Regions from separate parts of the Exiguobacterium sp. SH4S7 genome, predicted to be linked through region 1. Evidence: riboswitches for the same ligand, from Rfam matches in the RefSeq annotation. Region 1 holds a riboswitch; the other holds the start of a gene.
The links. A riboswitch is a leader RNA that binds a small molecule or an ion and turns the genes downstream of it on or off. The one in region 1 is predicted to bind FMN.
Positions count from the first base shown of each region.

Region 2: it holds a riboswitch for FMN, as region 1 does, so the genes downstream of both, ribD (bifunctional diaminohydroxyphosphoribosylaminopyrimidine deaminase/5-amino-6-(5-phosphoribosylamino)uracil reductase RibD) here and EVJ29_RS01840 (ECF transporter S component) in region 1, are expected to answer to the same signal.

Region 1 covers NZ_SJUT01000001.1:367,760-373,851, reverse strand. Annotated here, with positions in the region: gene EVJ29_RS01855 (NAD(P)/FAD-dependent oxidoreductase) at 1-574, shown strand, start outside; gene EVJ29_RS01850 (epimerase) at 615-1,469, opposite strand; gene EVJ29_RS01845 (HesB/IscA family protein) at 1,579-1,935, opposite strand; FMN riboswitch at 2,033-2,174, shown strand; gene EVJ29_RS01840 (ECF transporter S component) at 2,333-2,920, shown strand; gene EVJ29_RS01835 (NupC/NupG family nucleoside CNT transporter) at 3,032-4,243, opposite strand; gene EVJ29_RS01830 (YuzB family protein) at 4,443-4,679, opposite strand; gene EVJ29_RS01825 (NAD(P)/FAD-dependent oxidoreductase) at 4,776-5,831, shown strand; gene EVJ29_RS01820 (S8 family peptidase) at 6,081-6,092, shown strand, end outside.
Region 2 covers NZ_SJUT01000001.1:160,754-166,845, reverse strand. Annotated here, with positions in the region: gene ribE (riboflavin synthase) at 1-370, opposite strand, end outside; gene ribD (bifunctional diaminohydroxyphosphoribosylaminopyrimidine deaminase/5-amino-6-(5-phosphoribosylamino)uracil reductase RibD) at 351-1,433, opposite strand; FMN riboswitch at 1,584-1,726, opposite strand; gene EVJ29_RS00750 (undecaprenyl-diphosphate phosphatase) at 1,818-2,630, opposite strand; gene EVJ29_RS00745 (homing endonuclease associated repeat-containing protein) at 3,082-3,723, shown strand; gene EVJ29_RS00740 (GGDEF domain-containing protein) at 3,768-5,450, opposite strand; gene EVJ29_RS00735 (DegV family protein) at 5,571-6,092, opposite strand, start outside.

The DNA of each region.
Region 1 (6,092 bases):
GAACCTTCATTACTTCGTCGACAGCATGGAGAAATTCCGCGACCGTCGCGTCATGATTGCCGGCGGCGGCGACTCGGCCGTTGACTGGGCACTCATGCTCGAAGGCATCGCCAAAGAAGTCCATATCGTCCACCGTCGTGACCGCTTCCGGGCTCACGAGCATACGGTCGAACAAATGAAGGCCTCGACGATCAACGTCTGGACGCCTTATAATATCGAATCGCTCTCAGGTGCGACGCATATCGAGTCGGTCGAACTGACGGACAAAGATGGCGAATCGAAGTTCGTCGACATCGACGACTTGATTTGTAACTATGGGTTCGTCTCATCGCTCGGCCCGATCAAAAACTGGGGCATGGAGTTTGAGAAAAACACGATCCGTGTCGACTCACGAATGGAGACAACAGTCGCAGGCATCTTCGCTTGCGGTGACATCGCCACGTACGAAGGCAAAGTGAAATTGATCGCGACCGGCTTCGGTGAAGCACCGATCGCCGTCAACCAAGTGAAGCAGCTTGTCGACCCGACAGCGCGTCACCCACAACATTCAACCTCGGTATTTGCCGGGAAATAAAGACTGGCCTCTCATCTGCGAACGATGAGAGGCCGTTTTTTCATTTGCGGATCGTTTGAATGATGACACGGTCAATCCAATCATCGAGTTGCGTGAACACGAAGCCAGCTTTTTTCGCCTCGGCGTTCGACATGTAGTAGTCGACGTCCGTATCGTACGGGGACGACTCCCCATCCTTAATGATTTGGACCGGTTTACCGATATGCTGTCCAATTCGTTCCATGAGCGCACCTAGCGAGATGAGGCCGTCGCTCGCGGCGTTGAACGGCCCCCTCACGTCGGCACGGCCGACCCATTCCAAGAAAGCTGCCGCCTCGAAACTCGAGATGAATCCCATCAACGCCTCCGGATGATGTAATACGATCGGTTCTTCGTTCCGAACCGCGTCGACATAAAATTTTAACCGGTCGGTGTAATCATCCGGCCCTAGGACGATCGGCAACCGCACCGTCGTGACCGGGAACGAGGCCCGATGGAAGAAGTACGATTCGGCCTCTCGTTTCCCTTGTCCGTAATCGTGTTCCGCGTCAAGGTGATATTCATGATGGAGCGGATTGAAGTCGCTCTCTTTTAAAGCTGCCTCTGGCGCATAGACGGACATCGTAGACGTGAGCACATATTTCCCGACCCGGTCCATGAAGGCGTCTGTCGCAATCTTCGCCTGATACGGATTGAAACAAATATTGTCGTAGACGAGGTCATACTCGTTACGTGCGAGGTCTTTCATCGTCGCGACCGACTGACGGTCGCCTTTAATGGAGCGGATCCCTTCCGCTTCCGGCACTTGCAGCTGTCCGCGCGTGACAATCGTCACGTCGTCCCCGGCTTCAGCGAGCCGCAGTGCGAGCCGTTTCCCAAAGTAACGTGAGCCACCAAAAATCAACACTTTTCTCATCACTCCTACCCCCTTCTCATCCTTCTTCCACCAATATTCCCGTTCATTTCCTCTCATTAACATACTCACCAAAAAAGGTTGCCGAACATGTCGGCAACCCGTCTATCGTTTAGCAATCCCCGGGCGTGCCGGCGTTCGCCGCCGTCCGGAAACTCGAGCCGCAACCGCACGTCGCGATCGCGTTCGGATTTTTGATCGTGAAGCCACCGCCGAGCATCGACTGCTTATAGTCGATTTCGAGCCCGTCGACGACACCGTGGTCAGCTTCGGCGACGATGACGCGGACGCCATGATGGTCGAACTGGACATCCTTGTCCGTCTTGTCTTCATCGAACCCCATCCCGTAGGATAAGCCGGTACACCCACCGCCTTGGACTTTAATGCGTAAGAATTGGGCTTCAGGGCGTTCGGTCTGTTTCATCATATCGATGACTTGTAGTGCGGCTGGCTCTGTTAAATGAATCATCTGAACTCCTCCTCATTTATCTTCACTTCAAGTCAACTGACTTGTGATTTTGTGAAATATCTTGTATAACTAAACTGTAACAAAAAAAATTAAATCGTTCCATCTTCGGGGCAGGGTGAAATTCCCGACCGGCGGTATTGAAGACAAGTTCTTCTCAGCCCGTGAGCGAGCAAGGCGTTGCTTGCTGATTTCGTGAGATTCGAAAGCCGACAGTAAAGTCTGGATGGGAGAAGATGGCGGCATCCGACCGATATCCGGATGTTTTCTTTGGCGTGGTTTAAACGTTGATGAGAACATCTATTTCGTATGCGCGTAAACTCTCCCGATTGTTCACACAATCGGGTTTTTCTATGCGACGGGTGCCATTCATCAAGGAGCGACAAAAGGAGAGATTTTGATGAAAACAACGCGCAACAAACGATTGACAACACTGGTGACGCTATCGATGCTCGGGGCGATTTCATTCGTCCTCATGCTCTTTAACTTCCCGCTGCCCTTCCTGCCACCCTTCCTGAAAGTGGATTTCAGTGACATCCCAGCGCTCGTCGCCGGTATCGTCTTCTCGCCACTCGCAGGTGTCGTGGTCGTCGCTCTAAAAAACGTCCTCTACTATGTCTTTAACGGTGGCGGCGTCCCGGTCGGTGAAGTCGCGAACTTCTTTGCAGGTGTCGCATTCATGTATCCGGTCGCTTGGTTCTACCATAAACGTAAAACGAATAAAGCGCTCGCTTCAGGCCTCGTGGCAGGTACGATCACGATGGCGATCAGCTTGGCGATTTTGAACTACCTACTCATCTTACCAGCTTACGCGTTCTTCTTCGGAATGGCCGAGATGGCCGATCCAGCAGTCAAGACGAACCTCGTCCTGTACGGTATCTTACCGTTCAACTTGATTAAGGCATTATTGATCACCGCCTTGTTCGTCCCGCTCTTCCTGAAGTTGAAGCCGTGGATCGAACGTCAACAAATGCAACTGCAAGCTTAATACACAAGCACCCAAAGGAACTTCTCCCTTGGGTGCTTTTTTCGATGCGGATAGTTACATGAACGAACAAGAGCGCCCACCGGAGTGAGCGCTCTTGTTCGTGAATAACGATTAGAGAAGAAGACCAGCGAGAGTCGCTGACATCAAGTTCGCAAGCGTACCTGCGAGAATCGCGAGGACACCCATACGTGCGATGTCGTTACGACGGTTCGGAGCCATACCACCAAGACCACCGAGAAGGATGGCGAGTGATGAGATGTTGGCGAATCCACAGAGTGCGAACGCGATCATCGCTTCTGTACGAGCTGACAAATCACCTGAACCGATGATCGGTGCGAACTCAGAGAAGGCAACGAATTCGTTCAAGACGAGTTTTTGTCCAAGGAAGCTACCGAATTGTACGGCATCTGCCCATGGTACACCGATGACGAACGCGAGCGGTGCAAACACGTAACCAAGGATCAACTGAAGTGAGAGACCTTCTAGACCGAACCAGCCACCGATTCCACCGAGAAGCAAGTTGACGAGTGCGATCAATGAAACGAAGGCAAGAAGCATCGCACCGACGTTCAACGCGAGGAACAACCCGTCTGACGCACCGCGAGCGGCCGCATCGACGAAGTTTGCTGCTTTGTTCTCTTCATCTTCTGCAATCTCGATATCATCATCCGGAGTTTCTGTTTCCGGGACGATGATTTTCGCAAACATCAAACCAGCAGGCGCTGCCATGAAGCTCGCTGCGAGCAAGTACTCGAGCGGAACACCGAGCGCGGCGTATCCAGCAAGTACCGAACCGGCAACCGACGCAAGACCACCGACCATGACGGCAAACAATTCAGATTGTGTCATTGATGGGAGGTAAGGCTTGATGACGAGCGGTGCTTCCGTCTGACCGACGAAGATGTTCGCCGTCGCTGAGAGCGATTCTTTACGTGACGTACCGAGTGCTTTTGCAAGTGCCGTACCGAGGATACGGATAACCCATTGCATGACGCCGATGTAGTAAAGAAATGCAATTAACGAAGACATAAAGATGATGATCGGTAATACTTGGAACGCGAAGACGAAGTTGTCTCCCCCGACTGCCGTACCGAAGACGAAGCCGATTCCGGCGTTCGCCGTGTTCAAGACGTTTTGGACGCCTCTTGAGATAAATTCTAACGCCGAACGCCCTACCGATGTGAAGAGGACGAGGAATGCGAACGTAAACTGGATCGCGAAGGCGGCAAGAACTGTACGCCATTTGATGGCTTTACGGTTGGTCGAGAAGATGTAAGCGATTCCAATTAGTGCCAAAATACCAACCACGCTCATGATGTTCATTGGTGTTGTGCTCCTTTCATATTGAAAACCCGATGATTGTGTTATACCCGAATCAAGATGTGCCCTACCGTTTGAAACGCTTTCTTTTTATGTTGTTAAACGTCAGACAACCTACATTCGAACCTCTTAGAATATACCAAACCGTTTTAAAAAAAGCAACGGGTCAAAAAGAAAAAAGTTTGAGAAATCTCAAACTTTTTTACCAGGCCATCTCTTCGATTTTTTCATACACGTTCGTGACGAGTTGTTCCGGCGTCTCCCCGATCACGACTTCTCCGTCGACGAGACAGAACAAGTCGAGCGAGCAGACCCCGCAGTAGCCGGTACAGCCATATTCGACGACGTCTAGGTCAGGATCGGACTCTAGTTTTGCCCGGGCGATCTGTGAACCCATCGCTAAGTTCGAGGCACAAAACTCGATGATCGGATTCATCATTTTTTTCACCGTCTTTCTTCCCCTATTGCGGGAAAATGGTTCTTCTACGAGGTATTATATCATGGTACAGTTAGAGAGTAACAAAGGGGGATTTTTATGCGCAAATTAGTCGTCTTAGGAGGCGGTTACGGGGGTATGCGTGTAATCGAACGCGTCCTCGGCCATCAGCTGAAGGACGTATCGATCACATTAATCGACCGTCTACCTTATCACGGATTAAAAACAGAGTATTATGCACTAGCCGCAGGAACGGTATCCGATCGTGACATCCGTGTCGATTTCCCGGAAGAAGTCGACTACATATACGGGCAAGTCACCGACATCGATACGACCGACAAGATGGTGTTGCTCGCAAGCGGGGAAAAAGTGCCGTACGACGACCTCGTCATCGGCTTAGGCTGCGAGGACAAATACCATAACGTGCCCGGCGCCGCCGAGTTCACGTATAGTATCCAAACGTTAGAAGAGTCACGCAAGACGCAACAAGCGATCAACGGCTTGTCGCCCGGTTCGATCGTCTCGATCGTCGGGGCCGGGCTATCCGGTGTCGAGCTCGCGAGCGAACTTCGCGAGAGCCGTCCCGATCTGACCGTCCGACTGTTCGACCGTGGCCCTTCCGTCCTATCCTTTTTATCGAGCCGTGTCTCGATGTACGTTCAATCATGGTTTGAAGAGCATGGCGTTGAAGTCATCAACAATGCCAACATCGTCCGGGTCGACCCAGACGGTCTATGGAACCACGAACAACACTTTGCCGCTGACTTGACGGTCTGGACGGCCGGGATCCAACCGGTCGCCGTCGTCCGGAACCAAGGCTGGGAGCTCGATGGGGGCGGCCGTGTGAAACTGACACCGCACCACTACGTCCCCGATTTGCCTGACGTCTTCGTTGTCGGTGACAACGCCAGCCTCCCGTACGCACCTTCAGGTCAACTCGCCGAGGCACAAGCGGAACAAATCGTCCAAGTGCTGCTCTGCAAGTGGAAAGGCGTGGCTTATCCTGAGTTGCCGGATATTAAACTCCGAGGCACGCTCGGGTCGCTCGGGAAGAAGGCCGGCTTCGGCGTCTTCATGGGGAAACAGTCGCTGACCGGGAAAGTGGCCCGACTTCTCAAGTCCGGTATCCTGTGGAAACATAAAGTCATCAAATAATACGACCGAATCGCGAAATGGCTGCCTTGCCATCTCGCGATTTTTTTATGTGATGACAGCCGCTTACCCGTTCATCCTTCTTTGCCTTGCGCCAAAAGTCTTGTATCTCTGTCCCTGATATACTTGTCTAAATTTTCAGTTTATTGATTCGATTGACATATTCTATCCGATGGAAAAACTTGTTACTCTATGAGCACGGCAGTTCGACATCATGTCATCTCGCCTACATAATCTAAAGGGGGAAATCCATTGAAGAAGATC
Region 2 (6,092 bases), 210 kb from region 1:
AACTAATATCGATGTAGACCGCGTTCGCGAGCGGACGCTTCTTGACGATGCGACCGACCCCGTCGACGTGTCCCGAGACGAAGTGACCGCCAAAGCGACCGTTCGCCGGCATCGCCCGCTCGAGGTTGACGTCCGTTCCAGGGCGGACCCCGTCTAGACTTGACGCTTTGAGCGTCTCCGGCATGACGTCGACGGCAAAACTCGTTTGATCAAACGCCGTCACGGTCAGGCAAATCCCGTTCACCGAGATGCTGTCGCCGAGCTTCACGTCTTCTAACACGATCTTGCCCGCGAGCGTGAGCCGTAGCGACGGCCCGTTCCGCTTCACTGCTTTCACACTGCCGATTTCTTCAACGATTCCCGTGAACATCGGACTCCCCCTTTCTCATGACGAGCTTGATATCGGTACCGACCGTCTCGACCGAGCCGATCGCGAAGCGCTCGATCGCATCTAACGGCCCGGCTTGGCTCGAGCGATAGACGCCTCGGTTCCCACCGAACACGCGCGGTGACTGATACATGACCCATTCGTCGACGTATCGTCCGTCAAAGAGTGACGTCACGAGCGTCGGTCCCGCCTCGATGAGCAAACGGCCGACGCCGCGACCATGCAAGTCACGAAGGACGTTGTCGAGTGTCGAATAGTCGGCAAGCTCGACACCGTTTTGAGCGAGCTCGGTCCGTTTCACTTCATCACCGGACAGCGTATAGACGAGCACCGGCACGTCTTTCGCGCTCCGGACGAGCTGACTCGAGAGCGGTAAGCGGAGCTCGCGGTCGAGGACGACCCGAAGCGGCTGACGTGTCGGCGTGTCGAGCCGGACGGTCAAGGCAGGGTCGTCGGCGAGCACGGTCCCGATTCCAGTCAAGACGGCATCGACCGTCGCCCGTAGTTCGTGGACGTCACGTCTCGCTTCAGTCCCGGTCACCCACTGGCTCTCACCCGTGTCGAGCGCGACTTTCCCGTCTAGGCTCGTCGCCGTCTTCAATACGACGTACGGCCGTTTCGTCTCAAGCGAACGTAGGAACGCCGGATTGAGCGCACGGGCCTCGTCTTCGAGCAGACCGACTTCGACGTCGATCCCCGCCGCCTTCAAACGGGCGACACCTTTCCCTGCGACGAGCGGGTTCGGGTCTTCCATCGCGATGACGGCGCGCTTGATGCCCGACTCGATCAGCAAGTCGGCACATGGCGGCGTTTTCCCGTAGTGCGAGCACGGCTCGAGCGTGACGTAAATCGTCGCACCGTATGCGGACGCACCGGCCATGCGAATGGCGTGTACTTCGGCGTGCGGTTCACCGGCCTTCAAATGGGCACCGAATCCGACGACGCGACCGTCTTTGACGACGACGGCCCCGACGAGCGGATTCACACCGGTCTGTCCGGTAGCGGACTTGGCCAATTGGATTGCTTGTTGCATGTACTGTTGCATCGTTCTCCCTCCTTGTTTCGTACAAACAAAAAGACCCTAAGGATGTCCTTAGGGTCTCGGCGGGAGGTCTCAGTCGTCATTGGGCGAGCCAAATAAACGTTTTCTTTACAGAAAAACGTACGACGAAGCACAGGTCACGAGGACCTGTCTTTTTTCCTTCTCCCATCCAGACTATACTGTCGGCTCTAGAATCGCACTAGATCCACCGTTCGCACACGTGCGCCCGGGTCACGGACTTAAGGCTCGCGCCCATCACCGCCGGTTGGGAATTGCACCCGACCCCGAAGGAATATTTGTTTGTACTCCTTTACTTTAGCGCAAAAAAGAATCGAAGGCAAAATTAAAAGCGCAAAAAAGCGCCACTCCGATGAGCAGCGCTTCCAATCAAGCCAAGAACAAGACGACGAGCAAACCGACAATCCAGCAATAGAACGAGAAGTACTTGAGCTCCCCCTTCGCCATGATGTGCTGGAACCATTTGAGCGAGATGGCCGTCAGCGCGTACGAGGCGATGAACGCCAAGACGAGCGGACCGAACAGATCACGCGTCGCCGGGTCGGTGAAGAGTGCCGGCCCGTCCAAGATCATCGTCCCGAGACTGACCGGGATGAACAAGAAGAACGAGAACCGGAGCGCCGACTCTTGTTTAATGCCGAGCAACATCGCCATGACGATCGTGGCACCCGAGCGGCTGATCCCGGGGATAAGCGCGACCGCTTGGGCGAGACCGATCAAGATGGCGTCACGTAACGTGATACCGCCGTCACCTTTATTCCCGCGCATGTTGCGGATGAACCAAAGTGCGACCCCGGTCAAAATCAATGTGTAGCCGACCGTCGCGACGCCGCTGAGCGTCTCACCGATCCAATCTCCGAATAACACGCCGAGCACGCCGGCCGGTACGGTCGCGACGAGCAAGAGACCGATGAACTTGACGTCGATCATCGTATCCTCGCTGCGGTCTTTCTTAAATAAGAACGTCCACAGACTGACGACGAGGCGGACGACATCTTGGCGATAAATCGTCAAGACGGCGAGGAGCGACGCAAAGTTGACGAAAATCTCGAACGACAGCCCAGGTAATTCGATATTGAATAGCTCTTGGAAGATGACCAAATGACCGCTCGACGAAATCGGGATCGGCTCCGTGAACCCTTGGACGAGACCAAGCAGCAAGTAAAATAACCATATTGTCATATCATAATATCCTCTTTTCTCAAATTCGCTCAATGCGGCTATTTTAGCAGAATCACAGTTTCATTGACCACCCTTAAAAAAAAATTCGTATATTTTGAAAACTTTTATTGATTAGTCTGAAAATTAAATTTATTATAGAGGTGTACTCAACTGGACAACGGTGATGACCCCATTGTCCAGCTGGGTACATTTTTGTATGGAATTCATATAAATTACCAAAAATAAAACTTTTTGTTTACAAATGAACCCATATAATATTAAATTTGTAATATACCTGTTACCTTTTTTTTCAATCTTTCATCCGACTTTAGACCTATCACGTCCCATTTTTAACATAAAAAACTTACAAAAGCGCTTATAAATCGTAAAAACTATCCGATAGTATGATTGTAGAAGCACTTTCGTCATCATTGTCGGTTCAGATATGAGTCCATGGAAGGAGGAACCATCATTGAGTCAAACGCTATCCACTAATACTCATCACTTATCAACCGAACAGCAACGCATGATTCACTGTATTCGTTTGCTCGGGGATTTATTAAAGGAACGTCCTCGTCGCTCTGTCTATCGTCGTTTCGCGATGGAGCAAAACTGGCCGTCTCCCGAATCGATCATTCGACAGTTCGGATCATGGGCCGAGGCACTCGCCATCGCCGGCTATGAATGGCATGGGGAAATCGCCGTTGATTTACCCGATAAAATGCCAAAATATACACGCGATGATATCGTCGAGACGCTTGCCCTCTATTCACGGGACATGGGTTCGATCATCACGCTGAAGAAATATCAAGAATGGCGGAAACTACATCCGAAAGCACCGAGCCATTACCACATCGTCAAGACGTTCGGTTCGTGGCATGACGCCTGCGCCGAAGCCGGGCTTGAGGCGAGCGTGACTTACTCGAAGTCAGAGTTGTCGAACGCTCTTCGAGAAGCGATTCATGAGATGGGCTTCTCTCTTTCATTCGAGGCGTACCGAGAATGGGCGAAACGCAACAACAAGCCATCTACGAAAGCGATCTTGCATCGTTACGGGTCTTGGTCCGCTGCCATCCATGCGGTCGAGTCCGACATGTTCAGCCAGAAATCATAATCATTCATTCAAAAAGGAGAACCGTTTAACGGTCCTCCTTTTTTTCATTGAATTCGTTCGGTCGACGTGTCCCGGTAATGGGCGACACGGTCGCGACCGTTAAACTTCGCCCCGACGTACATCGCCCGGTCGGCATGTCGCAACACCGTATCGAGCTCTTCGTACTCATGAATCGTCTCGATGCCGATGCTCGCCGTCACTTGGACCCGGATCCCTTCTGTCCCGAACGGGTGTGACCGGAGCGCTTGCCGAATCTTCTCACCGGTCACAATCCCCGCCGCCTCGTTCGTCCTCGGGAACACGAAGACGAACTCTTCGCCGCCGTAACGCGTGACGAGGTCACTGCTCCGGACGAGCCGGTTGAACAGGACCCCCGCTTCAATCAACACTTCGTCACCGAACGCATGGCCGTACGTATCGTTAATCGATTTAAAATGGTCGAGGTCGATCAAAAAGACCGACAACGGATACGACGCGACGTCGTTCAATCGCTCTTTCGTCCAACGTTTCAACGCCCGTTGGTTCGGCAACCCGGTCAACGGATCGGTCAGACTCTCGTGCTGGAGCCGATCCCGTTCATCGATCCGCTCGAGTGACCACGACAGGGTCTTGAGCAAGCGGTGAATCTCGACCGCGAGCGCCTCATCATAGGCACCGTTCGCCGTCGTCGAAATCATACAGCTGACCGCGTTCGTCGTGCTCGTCACCGGTTGAATGACGAGCGCGGAATGATGCAGTTCGCTTTGGTTCACCTGAAGCTCCGGGTGCCACTCGTGGAGCGAATCGTACAGAAAGTATGGCTCACTCGCGTCACGGTGCCGTTCGAGCGTATACGCATCAGTGACCGCTTCCGCTTTCCGCCCCCGCACATCATAAAACGTCTGGTCCCCGTCTCGATTGATTTGAAGCCAGCCGCGCTCGACCTCGACGACTTCCCGTAAGCCGTTCCAAAACTTTTCAATTAACAACGCTTCGCTGTCGACGCGATAGAGCTGTTCTTTCAACCGCTCGACTTGGTCGATCTTCGATTGCGTCTCTTCTGTCTGTGTCGCTTTCGACAACCCCATCTTCAAGATCGACAAGAGCAGGAACGTCGCCATCAACCCGACATACCCGAACAGTTGGAACGCCTCGAGCGCGACCATCGTGAACAACAGCTCGAGCGAGATGACGAGCCAATCGAACCGTAACAACCGCCACATGATCGGCAGCGGGATCCGCTCCCCGATCAAGAACCGGGACATGACGAAGCTGAAGCCGAGGACGAGATAAAGCACTCCGAAGAAACCGATCAGTGCCACTCCTTGCTCGAGCAAGTGGACGGTCGACCCGATCTCACCGCCGAGCGAAAAGTAGACGAGACCCGGGATGACGAGAATCATCGCCTCGATCAACGTGTTGAGCGGATAAAAGTGTAAGAAGCGCCGGCGGCCGACTTTCCTGTTGAACGCCCGTGCCTGGAACGTCAACAACAGCAATTGCCCCATTAAAAGTGCCGGGACGAGCCCGTACAAGAAGAACGTCATGAAGACGAACAGCTCGTGGAATGTGAAGTGCAGGTGCCGCCGCTTCAACGGGTTCATGACGAACAAGGCACCGAGCGTGTAGATGAACCAGAAGAACGCCCAATCGAACGTTTCCAGATCGGTCCACGTGTAATAGACGATCCCGATGAAGACGAGCGACCACGAGAGCCAGCTCCTTATGAGATACTTCCGAAACCGCATCGTCTTCCCCCTTTTCTTGTAACATTCTTTAATAGTATGAAGGGTTTTGGAGAAACATTCCAGTCGTTGTTTGAAAGTTGTGACAATGAAAAAACCGTGGCGTGCGCCACGGTCTGTCCGTTATTTCGCTTTCAAATAAGAAATGCCGATCGAGCCGGACCCGGTGTGGGCCCCGAGCAGCGGCGCGAGCGTGTCGACGCGGATCGGCACCTTGTCGCCGAGTTCCCGTTTCCACGACTCCGCAAGCTCTGGCACGTTCCCGTGGAAGATCGAGACGTCCGTGCATTCGCCTGACTCGATCGCCGCCCGGATGACCTCGAACAAGTGGGCTTGCGCCTTTTTATACGTCCGTACGGTCTGATACGGGACGATGAGCCCGTCCTCGAAGCGGAGCACCGGCTTCAGCTGCAGCATGTTGCCGATGAGCGCTTTTGATTTCGAGATGCGTCCACCTTTTTGCATTTGCGTCAAATTTTGAATCGTCAGTTCGATCCGGACGTCCTCGACGCGCTGTTTCATGTACGCCTCGACGTCATCAAGGGCGTCTCCGCGCTCGACGCGCTCGATCAGTTCTTCGAGCAACAGACCCATCGTATAAATACCCGACCGTGAATCGATGGCGAGCAGCTTGAACTCGGCGAT